Catalinimonas alkaloidigena: one gene and its partner. The protein of the gene in region 1 interacts with the protein of each later gene in a pairwise test. Links are inferred from orthologs where the notes say so. Each region holds a gene or a part of one and is shown on either strand. Other genes may lie near its edges. The genes, in order: def and OKW21_RS07045.

Region 1 (7,532 bases):
TTCATTTATAGGTCTTCAACCCATAAAGAATTATTGCCGAAACCATCAATTTAGTAATAATATACTAAATAAACATAAATATCATTCATTCGTTCTGTTAAGTTGTATATAAAATTACAAAGCATTAATTTTATATAATATACTATTTTGATTTTTCCTAGTTGTTGATTTAGACTAGTGAAAAATTGTTTACGAATACGAAAGAACTGATGAATATCGATACCAACAAGAGGATTACTGAGATTGTTGATGAAAACTATGCGTACGCATCTGTTTTATACTACTTTGGTATCAAATTTTATGATTACAATGAAAAGACGCTTGAGCAGGTGTGTGCTGAAAAAGGATTAGATGTCAAACATGTAATTAATAGTTTGGAGTCGGTAAATACTGTCTCAGAGGACGAGCGCCCTGCACTATCTACTTACCCTATTGATGTCATAGTAGAATATCTCAAACACACTCACTTTATATTTATTAAAGATCGCCTTCCCTACCTCAGCAAGCTTATTAAGAACCTTCAGATAACAGAATATAAGTCTATTATTGAGGACTTACAATTCATTTTCCCTCTCTTTGTGGAAGATCTTATTTACCACATTTACCAAGAGGAAGATGAGTTTTTCACTTATATTCTCTCTTTACAGGAAGCTTTAAGAAATCCTCAGGCAACTAACAGGCTATATTTTGATATGGAAAAATACTCTATTCAGGATTTTGCCATTAGCCACGACATTGACGATGATGAGATGAAAGGTATCCGTAATATTACAAATGGTTATAATACCCAGGGCATTAATAGTCTTCACCTGAGAGTAGTGTATGCTGAACTTCAACATTTTGAGCGGGAGTTACAAATACACGCTAGTATAGAAAACGAAATTTTATTCCCCAAAGCGCTGATGCTGGAAAAGCAAGTACGCAAATTTTTTAGAGATAAATCCCGCATGAATTAATGGCGAGAGTTATCGGAATAGATTACGGTACCAAACGCACAGGACTAGCTGCTACTGATCCTCTTCAAATTATTGCTTCTCCACTGGAAACCGTTCGAACTCATTTGATCTTTCAGTACTTACAGGAGTATTGTAGTAAAGAGGATACTGAGGCTTTTGTAGTGGGTATGCCCAGAAATCTGGATAATTCTGATACACATGCAACCAAACATGTAGAAGGATTTGTTAAAAAGCTGAAAAAAACTTTTCCGGCGCATACCGTATATTTGCAGGATGAAAGATTTACTTCCAAACAAGCCCTTGAGGCCATGATTGAAGGAGGTACATCTAAAAAATACAGAAGAGAAAAGGGCAATATAGACAAGGTGAGTGCCACCATTATTTTACAATCTTATTTAGAAAAGAAGCGTTTTTAAGATATGATTTATCCCATCGTATTATATGGTGATCCCGTACTGAAAACACCGGCTGAAGATATTGAGCCAGGCTCCATAGATGCCAAGCAGCTGAGTGAAGATATGTTTGAAACTATGTATCAGGCCAGTGGGGTGGGGTTGGCAGCTCCTCAAATTGGCAAAAGCCTTAGAATGTTTGTCGTGGATAGTGGCCCGATGGAAGAAGAGGATGAAGAAAGTAATGGGGAAGGCTTCAAGCGGGTATTCATCAATCCGGAAATTATTTCTTATGAAGGGGATGACTGGTCTTTTGAAGAGGGCTGTCTGAGTATCCCTGGAGTTAGGGCAGATGTAAATCGTCCGGAAGTAGTAACCATTAAGTATCTGGACGAAAACTGGAATGAACATACGGAGACTCTGGAAGATATGCCTGCCCGCATTGTACTACATGAGTATGATCACATAGAAGGCATTCTTTTTACTGATCATGTAAAAGGGCTTAAGAAGCGCCTTATTAAGGGTAAACTCAACAATATTACCCAAGGCAAGGTGGATGCAAACTATAAAGTGAAACTTTCACCCAAACTGGCCAAAAGATAGTATTTTGCATTATCAAGCTAAGCAAGCTGAAATATCATCCAAGCTTCCTGATACGGGAACTACCATTTTCACCATTATGTCTAAAATGGCATCTGATTATGGTGCCATTAATCTTTCTCAGGGATTTCCTGACTTTTCTGTTCCTGAAGCACTTCAGAAATTAGTGTACAAGCATATGCATGATGGGCACAATCAATATGCCCCCATGCCTGGGCTATTAGCGTTACGCGAGCAAATTTCTGGGAAGGTCGAGAAGCTATATCAGCGAATAATTAATCCCGAAACAGAAGTAACCATTACTGCCGGGGCTACGGAAGCCTTGCATGCCAGTATCTCAGCCATCGTTCATCCTGGTGATGAAGTTATCGTGCTGGAGCCTGCATATGACAGCTATATCCCTTCCATACAATTGAATGGTGGTATTCCCGTAACTGTAGCTCTAAACCCAAAAGATTTTACTGTAGACTGGAATAAAGTTAGAGAGGCTATTAGTAGTAAAACCCGAACGATTATAGTCAACACTCCCCATAATCCTAGTGGGAGCATTTTTTCTACTTATGATTTAGAACAACTGGCAGAAATTACCAGAGATAACCAGATGCTAGTACTTAGCGATGAGGTGTACGAGCATATTATCTTTGATGGAAAACAACACCAAAGTGTATTATGCCATGAGGAATTAGCTACCCGTAGTATCGCCGTCTTTTCTTTTGGCAAAACTTTTCATGCCACGGGCTGGAAGGTAGGCTACTGCATAGCGCCCCCCCCAATAAGTACAGAGATCAGAAAAGTACATCAGTATCTTCAGTTTAGTGTACACACACCTACACAGTATGCTCTGGCCGAATACATGGATACTTTAGATAGTTATCAGCATCTGGCCGACTTTTACCAGAAAAAGCGTGACCTCTTCCTGAAGCTTACCCAAGCCTCTCCTCTCAAAGCATTATCCTCAGGTGGTACTTATTTTCAATTGTTTTCTTATAAGGACTACTCAAAACTGTCTGACCGAGCACTGGCGGAAAAGCTGACCCAAGAAAACAAATTAGCCAGTATTCCGATTAGTGTTTTTTATCACGACCAAACTGATCATCATTATTTGCGTTTTTGTTTTGCAAAGAGCAACGAAACATTAGAAAAGGCCGCAAAAATCCTTTGTAGTTTATGAGCCAAATTTCTGACACTTTAAATGTTAGCCTTATTCAATCTGAACTTTACTGGCATAACATAGATGCTAATCTTGCTATGTTTGAAGAAAAAATCTGGCAGATTGGAGGAAAAACAGACCTGATTGTACTGCCGGAAATGTTCAGTACGGGCTTTACCAATGCGGCACCTGAACTGGCAGAGCCCATGAACAGCAAAACTTTTCGTTGGATGAAGCAGCAGGCGATGCAAACACAGGCTGCTATCTGTGGAAGCTTTATTGCCAGAGATGGAAAAAAGCTATATAATCGTCTATTGTGGATGCAACCTGATGGTGAATTTGTAAGCTACGATAAGAAGCATCTTTTTAGAATGTCAGAGGAGCATGAAATTTATACTGCCGGTTCTGATAGAGTAGTGGTAGAATGGAGAGGTTGGAAAATCAGGCCCTTGATCTGTTATGATTTACGATTTCCAATCTGGAGTCGTAATGAAACGTACGCTGATGGAAGCCAGTCTTATGACCTTCTTCTGTACGTAGCCAACTGGCCTGCACCCAGAGTTCAGGTATGGCGTACTCTTTTGCAAGCCAGAGCTATTGAGAACCTTTCTTATTGCATTGGAGTGAATAGAGTAGGGGAGGATGGGATGAATGTTTCTTATAATGGTCACTCAATGGTTTACAATTATAGAGGAGAAGTAATGAATGATCTGGGTGAAGCAGAGGATATTGCGCAAATAGAGATTTCAAAATCAGAGCTATCTGCTTTTCGTCAGAAGTTTCCCGCACATCTTGATGCAGATTCTTTTCAATTAGGAAAATAACTCTTCTGCTACATTCATTAAATGTTTTTCTGTAGGCTGATTATAAAAGTTATCTCCTAATGTCTTAGCCATTTTTTCTATTATCAGATTTTGACCTGACAATATAAGCTTCACTCGCCTAGATTTTTCTCTTACCAGCGTATTTATCAGTTTGAGTAACTTATTGGGATTTGCTTTACTGTCATAACTTTCCATCAGGATAAGTATTTTTTCTGCCTGATTAATCAGTTCCTGAGCATAAGTTACCATGCTTACATCTGAAAAATTGTCCAGGCTAAAGGTATTTACTTCAGGATAAAGTTTTTTTATGTGAGATTCTGAGCCGGTCTGAAAAGCCACCTGTTCATGACTCTCCACCAATTGAATATTTAAAAATGCTTTCACTTTACCATCAGTTTTTCGGCACTTACTTTCCCATTACTATTCCAAACTCTGATTAGATATATTCCTCTTGCCAGGCCTGCAACATCTATGGTCATTTCTTCTGTATTATCTTTTGGCTTGAGTTCAGCCAATATCGCTCCATTCATGCTAATCATTTGTAGCCACTTGATTGGCTCTGATGACCGAACTTTCACCTGTGGCTCCGTTAAAAATGTCGGATTTGGAAAAACCAATAGTGCCACATCTTCTCTACTTTGCCAGGCTGAGTAGCTCATCAGGCGAACTCCTCCCTGAGGGCTGCCCACAAAAATATAAGTTTTGTCGGAATCATCTATTTTGGCAGCAGCCAGACTTACATGCTTATCTATTTCCAAGTTCTTTTTTTGGTCGTCTAAACTCACTACTACAGTATCTGCAATAGCCTCTTCTTCAAGTTGGGCAAGAAAATCAGGATACAAAAGCATCCACTCACTGGCATCACTCCTCAATAAATCCTCTTTTCCGTCTCCATCAAAATCATACAGGAGAACAGAAAGGTTACGATTAAATATACTGCTGCTTATTCCCCCGGCATTTCCTATGACAAGTTCCCATTCAGGTAAACCCTCGCTATTCTGGTTTTGGTAATATTCCAGATTTCCTTCACGTTTGGCTATAAATACGTCCACATCACCATCATTATCAGCATCCGTAAACTCAAGCTGGTCAGCCGGGTGAAAATCAAGAGAAAGTGTTTGTCTCTGCTCAGGCTTAAATACCCATGCCCCCTGACTGCTGGCCTGATTTGCTATCCAGTAGAATGTGGCGGGGGAGGAAAAAGAGCTTTCAGCCCCACTCAAAAGCAAATCTGGCAAACCATCTTTATTAAGATCTTCAAAATAAAGGTGAAGCTGCTGTAATTTCCATTGGCTTAGTCCAAGGTAATCTGAAGTAGTGTATTTATAAGTTGGAACATTTGTCGTTCCTGTGTTTTCATAAAGATAAACACCTGCATAATAGCCGTTTTCATGCATGCTTCCGCGATGGGCAATGAATAAATCCATGTCACCATCAGCATCATAATCTACTAGTGTAGGAGCAGCATTTTCGCCTACATCTATCATTGCCGACTGTAAAAAGTTACGCTGTATTAAATTAAATTCAGGCATTTGCGCTGTACCTGTATTCTCATAAAGCCAACTGGAGTTTCGCATATCGGCAGCCCCTGTGATTTCTCCATTAACATTGGGAGCAATCACTAAATCTCTGACACCATCGTGTGTTACATCCACATGATATGCCGCGGGAAAAGAAATGGATAGCTCTTCCGGTATTTCTTCAGGATAGTTAGTGGAAAAAGATGTAAAGAGTGCGTTTTCTCTTGTACCTACATTTTCTAAAAAGTATAGCTCACCACAACCTTCATCACTACTCAGGATATCCTTATCCCCATCACCGTCTGTATCTATGGCTAATAAGGTTTTTCCTCCTATATGAAGCTGTTTGGCATCTTTGTTATACCGGTTACTAATTGCCTCACAGCTCTGACCTTCAAAGGCAAACTGTCCACAACCGCATTCTCTCATCTGGCCCCAGGCATCATCTATTGCTTCAAATTCTAGCGTACTACTATTGCCATTTTCTACGCTTTGGTTCTGGTAGTATTCCATGTTACCTCTACCGTTCACATTATAAACGACAATATCCAGGTCTCCATCGCCATCAATATCACTAATGGCGGGTATGTCAGATGGGTTGAGCTGAATGGCAATTTCAAAGCCTGAGAAACCGATGGTTGCTAGTGGATCAGCTACTAATTCCCATTCCAGTTGCTCACTATTACTCACATTACGATATACTGTGATACTTCTTTTTCCGGAAGCAGTGAATAAATCCTGCTTGCCATCTCCATCATAATCCACAAAGACTACCCAGCTGCTAATATTTTTTGGAAAGCTCAGGCTATACACAGGAGCGTAAACAAACTGCTGGTTTTGGGAAAGGAAAGGTATAAACTGATCCGAAGTTCTATCAAATATGATTAAGTCTTGCTGACCATCCCGGTTTAGATCAATATTATAATACTGCCCGGAATTTAACCCTCCTGCCCAGGCAAATTTCAGGTTTTCACTCTCATGATTCGCCTGAATATTTTGCTCAATCTCCACAGTCCATTGTGCCTGAGCTGATAATGCAAAGGTTAGAAAAAACAGAATACACAAGCAGTACTGATACACTTTAGCGCTATTACCGATTTGTGAATTTTTGAGTAATGTATATTGCATACATGCCAGCTTACATTACAAATATATAACAGGTATACATTAATGATATTTTACATTACTACTCTAATACTTAGGATAAAGTTTATGTAGCCTATACCATGAAAAAAAGCCGGACAGAAATAACTCCTGCCCGGCCAATGGCTTCACGTAAAATTTTTACTTTATAGCTTAGCTATCTCCTTTCAGAATAGCATTGTATTTTTCTTCATCATTCAATACTTCCAGAGCAGCCTGCAACACTTTATCATCATCAAATGAGGCTTCTATTTTACCATCGCTCAGGTAGTATCGCGATACGATCTCTTCTTCCAGAAGCTCTTTGATCTCATCTTTGAAGTTTTGTAAATCCTGATCTTTGTTGTGCTGCACTTTTTTGCGCAAAGAAGTTATCTGACCTTCAATATCTTGATAATACTTCTCGTCTTTGGCACTTTCAATAAGATCATCTATAGTTTGCTCAACTTCGGTAGTATAGTCATACTCTTTACCTTTGAGCCAAGTCACAAAGTCCTCGTATTCAGCATCACTAAGTTCAAATTTCTTAGCGTCAGTGATTTCAGGATGGGAGTAGTAATATTCTGTTGCGTAATCAAAAAGCAAGCTCTTAGTATATAGACTAATAGAGATGGGAGTTAATCTACCGGGCTTTACTTCAATGTCAGGGTTAATTCCTCCTCCATCATATACTACCCGTCCGTTTTTTGTCTCAAAAGCCGTTTTCAATGAATCTGCAATTTTGCCTACACTTCCGTCATCATTACGGTGGCTATAGTCAATGGCCTGGATACAACGCCCACTAGGGGTGTAGTATTTAGCAGTAGTAACCTTAAGTTGTGAATTATAAGTAAGTGGGCGGGTTGCCTGTACCAAACCTTTTCCAAATGTTCTCTCGCCCACCAGTACACCTCTGTCATAGTCTTGTACTACACCCGAAACAATTTCAGCAGCAGAAGCACTACGGG
Region 2 (10,795 bases), 5.4 Mb from region 1 along the record:
AACCTTCAACTTCAGGAACAGCAAGCGTACCTCCGGCAAGTGAAATGATGGTTTCGGCAAATGTCTCTTTTCCACAAATGCTAAGCGTACCATGGCCACGAGCGTAGACAAATAAGACTTTGGGTTCTTCCGTGGTTTGGGCCAGGAGGCTGTCTGTTTTTTGTAACGCTATTTCAAGTTCTTCATTTAATACTTTTGCCTTTTCTTCTTTTCCCAAGACTTTACCTATCTCCTGTATCATAGTAAAGGTTGAAGCAGTATTCGTTTTGTTTTCAAAGGTGTGAAAAGGGATTCCGGCGCTCTCCAACTGCGTATAGATGTCAGGACTCATATATGCTGCTTCGGCAAGAATCAAGGTAGGGTTCTGAGCAATGATACCTTCGGCTTTGATCCCATTGCGATAACCTAAAGAAGGTAAGCTTTGCATTTCAGGAGGGTAAGTGCTGGTGCGGTCAGTGGCTACAATCTGATCACAGGCACCCAGGGCACAGGTGATTTCAGTTATCGTACCCCCTATGGTGATGATTCTTTCACTTTTGTTGGCCTCAGTTGCTTGTGGGGCGTCAGCACTTTTGGAAGCACAGCCAAAAAAGAATGCTAATGCAAAAAGGCAGCTAGCAGTATATAAAAATAAAGTTCTCATATTTATTTAGACTAATTATAAATTATGACAAAGGTAATTGCTGGGTGTATACTCGTCAATTCTTATTATTAGCTAATTTTATACTGCTAGCACTAGTATGGCGTACTAATGATGGAAGGAAATTTTACTAAAAGTAGTGATTACTCTTATTGCTAAGAGTAGCTAGAAGGAGCACTTATGAATAGCTTAGGTAAGCACTCAAAAGCTTGTAATTCAGGAGGGTGATCAATAAAAAACGCCTGACTGCATTAGCCAGGCGTTTATGGTGAGAAGAGCGTTTTAAAACTAATGCTCTAGCAAAGATTCACCAGTCATCTCTTTAGGTTGCTCAATACCCATCAACGCTAAAATCGTAGGGGAGATATCTCCCAGTTTTCCATCTTTAATTTTGCCTTTGTAATCATTGTCAACCAGGATACAGGGGACAGGTACGGTAGTATGTTGCGTATGCGGGGTACCATCAGGGTTTTTCATCTGATCTGAATTACCATGATCGGCAATGATCAGTACAGAATATCCATTTTCCTGAGCTACCTCGGTGACAGCCTTGGCACATTGGTCAACGGTTTCGCAGGCTTTTACTGCCGCTTCAAAAACGCCGGTATGGCCTACCATATCAGCATTGGCAAAGTTCAGACATACAAAGTCTACTTCACCTTCCTTAAGTTTGGGAATGATACTATCGCGAATATCTCCCGCACTCATTTCGGGTTGTAAGTCATAGGTGGCAACTTTAGGAGAAGGGCACATGATACGTTCCTCACCTTCAAATTCCTCTTCGCGACCGCAGTTAAAGAAGAAAGTAACGTGCGGATACTTTTCTGTTTCCGCGATACGAATCTGTTTCTTTCCATGTGCTGCCAGCACTTCACCCATCACCTGCGTGATTGCTTTGTTGTCAAACAGAATGTTCACTCCTTTGAAGGTCTCATCATATTCTGTCATGGTGATATAGTTCAGATCCAGCTTCTTCATATTCTGTTCAGAAAAATCTTTCTGTGTCAGCGCCAGCGTAATCTGGCGGGCACGGTCGGTGCGGAAGTTAAAGCTGATAACCACATCACCTTCCTGAATGGTGGCTACTGGTTTTCCGTTTTCAGTACATACAATAGGTTTGATAAACTCATCAGTTACATCCTCATCATACGATTCCTGTACTGCTTTAACGGCATCCTCAGCCTGCTTACCTTCACCATTTACCAAAGCATCGTAGGCCAGCTTGGTCCGTTCCCAGCGTTTGTCACGGTCCATGGCGTAGTAGCGACCAATAACTGTGGCAATCTTGCCGGTAGTTTCTTTGGCATAAGTTTGAATTTCCTCTATGTTACCTTTCCCTGATTTAGGATCGGTATCGCGGCCATCGGTAAAAGCGTGAATGAAAACCTTCTCTAGTTCAGCCTCTCCGGCGGCCTTGCAGAGTGCTTTTAGGTGATTGATATGAGAATGAACTCCTCCGGTAGAGGTCAGCCCCAGAAAGTGTACCTGCTTATCGTTCTCTTTGGCATATTGAAAAGCCTTTTTCAATACATCAATGTTGAAAAAGTCACCTTTTTCAATAGACTGATTAATTCTTTCCAGCATCTGGTAGACAATACGGCCAGCACCCAGGTTCATATGGCCTACTTCCGAATTTCCCATCTGTCCATCAGGCAAGCCCACGGCTTTGCCCGAAGTAAGAAGCTTGCTATGTGCGTATTTGGTATATAAAGAGTCCACAAAGGGCGTGTTGGCTTTATCTATCGCAGATACCTCGGGGTTTTCAGCTATGCCCCAGCCGTCCAGTATCATTAGTATAACTTTCTTGTTCATAATTTAGTAAGATTAAAAAGCGAAATTGGTATGTCTGCAATTTAGCGAAGCAGGCCTATGAGATACAAATTATACGTATATTTATTGTGAGAGTACAATACTTACAGCTTTTGTCAAAATTCAGGTATAGTCATGGAGAAATTTGAGATAATGTGGAGGCCTTAGTTGGAATGTTAGAAGATGAGTTTTTTCGTTTTTGCCAGGATAATGATCATCTGCGCATTGAAAGAGAAGCTACAGGAAAAATTATTATAAAGTCACCTACCGGAAGTAAATCAGGATATCGTAGTTTAAATCTTAATGTACAGCTCGGTATATGAAACCAGCAACATCAAAAGGGATATCTATTCGATTCTTCCGCTGGCTTTACCCTGCCAAATGAAGCTATACGCTCGCCAGATGTTTCATTTGTCCTCAAAGAAAAGTTGGAATCTTTGAATGAAGTACAACAGGAAAGTTTTGCTCCTATCTGTCCGGATTTTGTAATTGAACTAAGGTCAAAAATGATCAGCTTAAAGATTTGCAGGCCAAAATGGAAGAATACATCAGCAATGGAGCGGCTTTTGGTTGGCTGATTGATCCGTATGAGCAATTTGATCAGCCTTTCAAGGAAGATATTTTATGAATGATTTTTCTATAGTTGTGGATAAAATTTTGCAATAGAGAATGAGTATACTTATGTCACAATAGCATCAAACTGCAAAGCTCTTTTTCTTGTAATAATCACAAATATCAGTGAGATAACACTGCCGACATTTGGGATTGCTCCAGGTACAAATACGCTGCCCGTGTTTGAAGAAGAGCTTATGAAAATTGAGCAGTTCGGCTGCATCGGCAGGAAGCATTGCTAGCAGTACCCCATGGGCTTTAGCTTCAGTCGTTTTTTTTCCGATAATACCCAGCCTTTGTGTCACCCGATACACATGTGTGTCTACAGGAAGCACCGGTTTGCGAAAGGTAAATAATAGTACAAAAGTAGAGGTTTTGTAGCCAACACCCGGCAGAGCCATCAGCCATTCCATAGCCTCTTCAACAGGAATTTCTCTTAAAAAATCTAAATTAAAATCACCCTTTTCTGCTTTGATCTGTTTCAATATTTGTTGAATGCGGGGAGCTTTCATTTCAGCATAATTTGAGGTGCTAATAGCTTTTGTAAGCTCTTCAGTAGGGGCAAGCATAATATTTTCCCAACTCCCAAAGCGTTCCCACATATTGTCAAAAGCTTGTTTTTCATTAGCATAGGTAGTGCGCTGAGACAAGATAGTAGCAATTAGTTGGTGCATGGGCCCTTTTGCTGAGAAGCGGGTTTGCCGGCCAAAATGAGCTTCCGCTCTTTGAAGGGCAATATTTAGTTTGTTTTGATCATTTTGCACAAGTTTTAAAACCTGCCATCGCTTTATTAGTTTGAATTCAGTAATTAGATTTCTATTTTTGCCAAGTTTAATCAAAGATGAATCTTTAGATTAGTGAAAATCAATTTAAATCCTTAATCACGCAACAGACATGAAATTAGCGGTCGTAGGAGCTACCGGTTTAGTAGGTAGCGAAATCCTCAAAGTTTTAGCAGAAAGAAATTTTCCATTAGACGAGTTACTTCCCGTAGCTTCAGCCAAGTCAGCCGGTAAAGAGATTATTTTTAAGGATAAGGCTTATAAGGTGATTACGATGGAAGAAGCCATTGCTGCCAAACCAGATATCGCTATTTTCTCAGCAGGTGGCTCTACTTCTCTGGAGTTCGCTCCCAAGTTTGCTGAAGTAGGTACTACGGTAGTAGATAATTCATCTGCCTGGCGTATGAATCCGGCCAACAAACTGGTAGTGCCTGAGATCAATGCAGATGTACTGGAAGATGAGGATAAAGTAATTGCCAACCCTAACTGCTCTACCATTCAGATGGTACTGGCTCTGGCACCTTTACATAAAAAATATAAAGCCAAGCGTATCGTAGTTTCTACTTATCAGTCAGTAACTGGTACCGGTAAAGCCGCAGTAGACCAGATGATGAATGAGCGTGAAGGTAAAGAGGGAGAAAAAGTTTACCCCTATCGTATTGACATGAATGTGCTGCCTCATATTGATGTTTTCTTTGATAATGGTTACACCAAAGAAGAGATGAAAATGGTCAATGAAACTGTGAAAATCTTTGGGGATGATAGCATCAAAGTAACCGCCACAGCGGTTCGTATTCCAACCATGGGTGGGCACTCCGAGGCCGTGAATGTTGAATTTGAGAATGAATTTGAGTTGGATGAAGTTAGAAAACTTCTATCTGAGACTCCTGGAGTTGTGGTAGAAGATGATGTAAAAAACAACGTTTATCCAATGCCTATCAATGCGCATAATAAAGATGAGGTGTTTGTAGGCCGTTTGAGAAGAGATGAAACGCAGCCTAAGACATTGAACATGTGGATAGTAGCAGACAACTTACGCAAAGGTGCAGCGACCAATGCGGTACAGATCGCTGAGTACCTTGTAGCGCGTAAGCTGGTACATGCTTAAGCAATAAGCACTAATATTTGAGAACAAACGTCATTGATGGCTAAGAGAAAAATGCTAAAAGCCTTATCTCTGAAACTATCAATGACGTTTTTATTTTTTTAGCCTTGACTGACATTTCAACCTTACTCAAAGCGGAAGTACAGGCTTTCATACGAGCACACGAAAAAGATGATCCTGCCCAGCTGGTGCTGGCCGGACACAAATTTCCTGAAATACCCATCAAAGAAGTAGCGGCCCAAATTCAGGCACGCCAGAAAGCGAAGCAGAAATTTCCGGAGTGGTACGAAACTTCGGGTATTGTTTTCCCTCCATCATTATCCGTAGAGCAGGCATCTTCGGAAATTACTGCCCGCTACAAAGCTACATTGGTATCAGGCAGTCATTTGCTTGACCTGACAGGAGGAATGGGTATAGATACCTATTATTTGAGTCAGTCATTTCAGAAGACCGATTATGTAGAGCAGCAGTCAGCGCTTTTTGAACTCGTCAGGCATAATTTCAAAGTTTTAGCCAATACCAGTATACGTCCACATCATGCAAATGCAGAGGACTTTCTTGCGCAATTAAATCATACAGTAGATTGCATATACCTGGATCCTGCCCGTAGGGATGACCAGAAAAGAAAGGTTTTTCGCCTGGAAGATTGCACACCAAATGTTATAGAACTTCAATCAAGGCTGTTAGAGGAAAGTAAGCAAGTGCTGATCAAGACAGCTCCGTTGCTGGATATTCAGGCCGCCTTACGGTCGTTAAAGCATGTCAAAAAGATAATTGTAATTGCGGTCAATCAGGATTGCAAAGAAGTGCTCTACTTGTTGGATAAAAGACATGATGATGAGCCTGAATTAGAAACTGTCTACTTTTTTGGGGACGCTTTACAGACCTTTAGTTTTAGCAAAAGTCAGGAAGAAGCGGCAAAAGTATATTACGCTGAGCCTCTCAATTATATCTATGAGCCGAATACCGCCATTCTTAAAGCAGGCGCTTTCAAAGTAATTGCCGAAGCTTTTCAATTGAAAAAGCTTCATCCTAATAGCCAACTGTATACCTCTACTATATTGAATGCTGATTTTCCTGGAAGAATATTTCAGATGAAAACCATATGTAAATACAATAAAAAAGCATTGAAAGCTGTCCTGCCTTCCCTGAAAGCTAATCTTAGCACACGTAATTTTCCAGAAAGTGTAGCCCAGATAAGAAAGAAAACTGGTCTGAAAGAAGGAGGAAATACTTATGTTTTTGCTACTACAGATATCCAAAATAATCACATTCTCATTATTACTGAAAAAGTGTAAATTATTATTATTTATATACAGATGTTATAAAATTGATATTATTTATCATATAATTATGATATAATTCATATGCAATCGTAATTTTAGATGAATAAGCTCATATTAAGTTTTCTATCTCTTTACTGTATATTAGGTACTTGCACCCGAAAAATAGCTGCGCAGGAAATCACTTTCGGTAGGATTAGCGCTGAAGAGTTACATGATGAATTTTACGATAAGGATTCTTCGGCTTCTGCTTTGATTCTATACGATCATGCTAAGTCCAACTTTAGACATCTGGAAAACCATGGATTCAGAGTAGAAACTACACGTACCGTCAGAATAAAAATCTATAATCAGGCAGGGTCTGGATGGGGAAATGTGGTTGTGCCATTATATCAGGATGGGTATAACCGCACTGAAACGGTGAGAGATATCAAGGGCTATGTGTATAATCTGGAAAACGGAATGATCCAAAGGGATGAGTTAGACAAAAAAGATATTTTTGAAGAAGATGTAAGTGAAAAGTGGCACCATGTCAAGTTTGCCTTTCCCAAGGTCAAAGCCAGCACCGTTGTAGAATATCAATATACCCTGGTTTCACCCTTTCTCTTTAAACTTGAAGACTGGGAATTTCAGCATGATATACCAGTGCAATGGAGTGAATATGTACTTACCGTACCTGCTTTTTATGAATACATGATTCTGAAGCAAGGATATTTTGATTTTGAAATTCAGGATGCCAGGTCCCTGAACGATGAACAGCGGCTCGGCTCGTATACCTACGATAACGTTAGGTATCATTGGGCGATGAAAGATGTACCTGCCTATCAGGAAGAGGAATACATGACTACCCGGGATGATTATATCGCCAAAATTATTTTTCAGTTATCCAAAGTGAATTATCCGGGTAAGCATGTAAAAGATTTTATGACTACCTGGCCTAAGCTGGTGGAAGATCTGATGAAACTCACTTACTTTGGAAAGAACATCAAAAAAAATAACACCAGGGAGATTGTGCAAAGCCTGACAGAGGGACTTGGTTCTGAAAAAGATAAGGCAACTGCTATATATGAGTATGTCACCCAGAATTTTGCCTGGAACAAAAAAAATAGTTATGCTCCATCTACTTCCTTAAATCAACTGTTAAAAGATAAGTCAGGTAACTGCACCGATATCAATTTGTTATTGCTGAATATGCTCAAAAAAGCAGAAATAGAGGCCCATGCTGTCTTGCTCAGCACACGTCAGCATGGCAAAATCACCACTTCATTTCCCCTGATTGATCAGTTTAACTATACAATCGTATTTGCCCAAATAGAGGGGCAGGGCGTTTTGCTGGATGCCACCCGCCGGGACTTGCCATTCGGAATGATCAACGAGGCCTGTCTAAATGGATATGGCTTAGTAGCTAATGAAGATGCGAAAGTCGAGCAGTGGATTGATGTAGGTCAGCAGGGTGTATACTTCGTAGATATTTATTGCCAGCTGAAATATGATGAAGAAAGGGGAAGTTTAACTGCCCAGGTCAAAGAGAGTTTTCGGGATTATGCAGCTTTGCGCGCACGAAAACTTTATCAGGAAGATGAAGCACAGCTTTACCAACTTAATGATGTACAGGAGTTAAAAATTGAGGGTGCTGAAGTCAAGTCAAAACCATTTAGCTTGAGTTATACTGCCCCTTACCCGGCTGAAGAGTTAGGAAGTCTGCTTTACATTGATGCTTTTATGATGATTGATGAGGGAAACCCTTTTAATGCGCCCAAACGCTTCTATCCGGTAGATTTTGGGCATAGAATGGCAGTGAAATATAACTTTAGCTTCACTGTTCCGGAGGGCTATAGCCTTGAGGAGTGGCCACAGGATATCAATCTTAAGCTAGAGGATAGCTCCATTAGCTATGTCTCCAAATCTAATTTTGCTTTCAACACATTACAAATCGTAAGCCTTTTTCAGATCAACAAAACAATGATAGGGGTAGATCAGTATCAGGACTTAAGAGAGCTGTATGCGGATATGCTGAGCAAGCAGATGGAAAAAATAGTATTGAAGAAAACAGAATCGGAGTAGATCAGTACGAAAACTGAACATAGTAGCCACTATGGTTACGAATGTTGAATACTTCACCTTGCTCAAGAATCAGGTATTGACCACGAATACCCAGTAATTTTGATGAAATGACCGGGTTTTTTACTAGGCCTAAACTCTTCACCTTGGTAGGATATTCCGTTACCGGATAATGAATCTCTGTAACAGGACATTCATCCAGAACATATTCCTGAACATCATCGCTGAGGAACATTTGGGCTTCTTTACAATAGTTTTCAAGCTGTACACCTTCCTTTTCCACATCTTTAAGCATGTTTCGCCAGTTGGTTTTGTCAGTAAATTGATCTTTAAGTTCTACCTCAATTTTTCCGGCAAGATATCGATAAGGTACTTCAGCAATCGGCAAGGCTCTTCTTGCTCCCTGATCAATCCAGCGGGTAGGCACCTGTGTGCTTCTGGTTACCCCTACCTTAATAGCATCGGTTTGTGCCAGGTACACAATGTGGGGTTGTAAATGGTGTTTTTCTTCCCATTCTATATCTCTGCCTTCTCCCAGGTGGGCCCGGCAAAGCTCCGGCCTGATGATGCATTCAGAATTTTGTGGTGCATTGATAAAACAAGGATAGCAAAAACCTTGTCCAAAAGCTTTCTTGATGGCTCTGCCACAATTGATACAGTTAATTCTACCGTCAAATGCAATATGAATTGTTTGCCCTAACAACTGGTTCATGTCAATTTCATCGTCCTGTAGTTTAAGCGTATATCGGACAGGATCTTCTAAAGCCACACGCATTTTCAGTAAATTGCCTTCGTAAGTCACCGTATCAATTCTTTTAGTTAAAAGCTGCAAAATTAAGGCTTTTTAAAAAGAATACTAAACAAATAGGATGAAGATCATTTTAAGAGTATATAATGGAATGACATGAACAAAGGAGAGAAAACAATTAGTATATTGGGTTGTGGATGGCTGGGGCTTCCACTGGCTGAGCGCTTACTTGAAAAAGGCTTTCTGGTAAAAGGATCAAGCACCAGTACGGAGAAGCTTCAAGGCTTATCTGAGAAAGGTATTCAGCCTTTTCACATTCATCTTAGTCCTCAAATCAATGCTGATTATCAGCCTGAGTTTTTTGAAAGCCAGGTGCTGATTTTGAATATTCCCCCGGGTCGGCGCCAGCCTGATATTGAGACAATTTATCCTCAACAAATCAGCGAGCTAATAAAAGTTGCCGGAGAGACTTCTCTTAAAAAAATATTATTTGTCGGTTCTACCTCTGTTTATCCTAATCTCAATCGTGAAGTCACAGAAGAAGATGCGGGAGGGCAGATCAGTTCGTCTGGTAAAGCAATTTTGAAAGCAGAGCAAATACTCCACAACCAAAACCGTTTTCAGATCAGTATTCTTAGGTTCTGTGGATTGTATAATCGTGAGAGAAATCCGGGAAGGTTTCTGGCCGGCAAAGAACTCAGCAGTAGCGGGAAGGACAGAGTAAATCTGATTCATCAGGAAGACTGTATCAGGATTATCATGAAATTGATAGAGAAAGAAAGCTGGGGTGAAACATTTAACGCCTGTGGTGACCAGCATCCAGAAAAAGAGCAATTTTATCCAGTCGCTGCAAAGCATCTTGGCCTTACACCTCCCAGCTTTGATGACAAAGCTTCAGCGTCATATAAAATAATTAATAGCGGAAAGCTCAAACAGAAGCTGGACTATAGTTTTGCCTATCCCGATCCTGCTAAAGCCCTTGAGAAATCGTAGAAAAACCGAAATTTATCAGAAAAATGATTTTAGAAAGCTTTTGAAAAGACTAATTACTTGGCTTTGGGAATATTATGCCTTTCCAAGTCAAAAAGGTCGTTGAGGACATCAATCAGAGTTTCTGCTTCACCACGCTTGCAGGCAGCTTTCAGTTGCAATACCGGAAGCTTCATGATTTTCTGCATCATCCCTTTGGTAATTTTTTCCACATAATCCGCCTCTTTCTCATCCAGGTTTTTCAGGTAACGGGCAATTTCTTCCTGACGAATTTGCTCCAATGCATTTTTCAGTCTATGGATAGTAGGGGAAACTTCCATTTCCTGTACCCAACCTTCTATATCAGTGAGTGCTTCTTCAATGATGGCTTTCACATGGGGTATGGCATTAATGCGCTTCTGCATGGCCTCATCCGACTTGTTTTTGATATCATCTACATTATAGACCAGTGCACCGGGTACATTCTCTACATCAGCATCAATGCTTCTGGGAACGGAAAGGTCAATCAGATACTTATAGCTGATTTGCTTTCGCTTCTCAAAAATGGATTTGGTAATTAGAGGCTCCTGTAGTGAGATTGCTGAAACAATGATGTCAGCTTCTAAAATGGCATCTTCAACTTCTTCGTAAAGGCGGGGGACAAAGCCGTACTGTGCAGCCAGCTTTACTGCTTTCTCATGGGTGCGATTGACGACTGTCACTTTAAACAAATCATCAATATTGTCAGAGTCGCCAATGTTTTTACACACATCGGTACCGATTTCA

What was found.
Region 2: the proteins of def (region 1) and OKW21_RS07045 interact in binary tests that used the Escherichia coli proteins (3 or more experiments, as listed by UniProt). The link is inferred for Catalinimonas alkaloidigena from one-to-one orthologs.

Annotation. Positions count from the first base shown.
Region 1 is NZ_JAQFIL010000001.1:7,026,858-7,034,389, reverse strand. What follows is about bases 263-3,163. They hold def (peptide deformylase), read left to right. Parts: upstream 263-1,375; coding sequence 1,376-1,951; downstream 1,952-3,163. Other genes in these bases: OKW21_RS28540 (amidohydrolase), read left to right, coding at 3,116-3,163; OKW21_RS28545 (methionine aminotransferase), read left to right, coding at 1,956-3,119; ruvX (Holliday junction resolvase RuvX), read left to right, coding at 956-1,372; OKW21_RS28560 (iron-sulfur cluster repair di-iron protein), read left to right, coding at 263-956. In the rest of the region: more of OKW21_RS28560, read left to right, coding at 186-262; more of OKW21_RS28540, read left to right, coding at 3,164-3,922; OKW21_RS28535 (hypothetical protein), read right to left, coding at 3,911-4,306; OKW21_RS28530 (T9SS type A sorting domain-containing protein), read right to left, coding at 4,303-6,570; OKW21_RS28525 (S41 family peptidase), read right to left, coding at 6,739-7,532. UniProt on the Escherichia coli protein: Removes the formyl group from the N-terminal Met of newly synthesized proteins. Requires at least a dipeptide for an efficient rate of reaction. N-terminal L-methionine is a prerequisite for activity but the enzyme has broad specificity at other positions.
Region 2 is NZ_JAQFIL010000001.1:1,640,965-1,651,759, forward strand. What follows is about bases 3,024-5,953. They hold OKW21_RS07045 (aspartate-semialdehyde dehydrogenase), read left to right. Parts: upstream 3,024-3,955; coding sequence 3,956-4,951; downstream 4,952-5,953. Other genes in these bases: OKW21_RS07040 (endonuclease III domain-containing protein), read right to left, coding at 3,145-3,825; OKW21_RS07050 (THUMP-like domain-containing protein), read left to right, coding at 5,056-5,953. Outside these bases: OKW21_RS07025 (heme/hemin ABC transporter substrate-binding protein), read right to left, coding at 1-643; gpmI (2,3-bisphosphoglycerate-independent phosphoglycerate mutase), read right to left, coding at 929-2,452; OKW21_RS07035 (Uma2 family endonuclease), read left to right, coding at 2,605-2,772; more of OKW21_RS07050, read left to right, coding at 5,954-6,246; OKW21_RS07055 (transglutaminase family protein), read left to right, coding at 6,334-8,295; OKW21_RS07060 (DUF2797 domain-containing protein), read right to left, coding at 8,297-9,124; OKW21_RS07065 (SDR family oxidoreductase), read left to right, coding at 9,197-10,033; hemA (glutamyl-tRNA reductase), read right to left, coding at 10,087-10,795.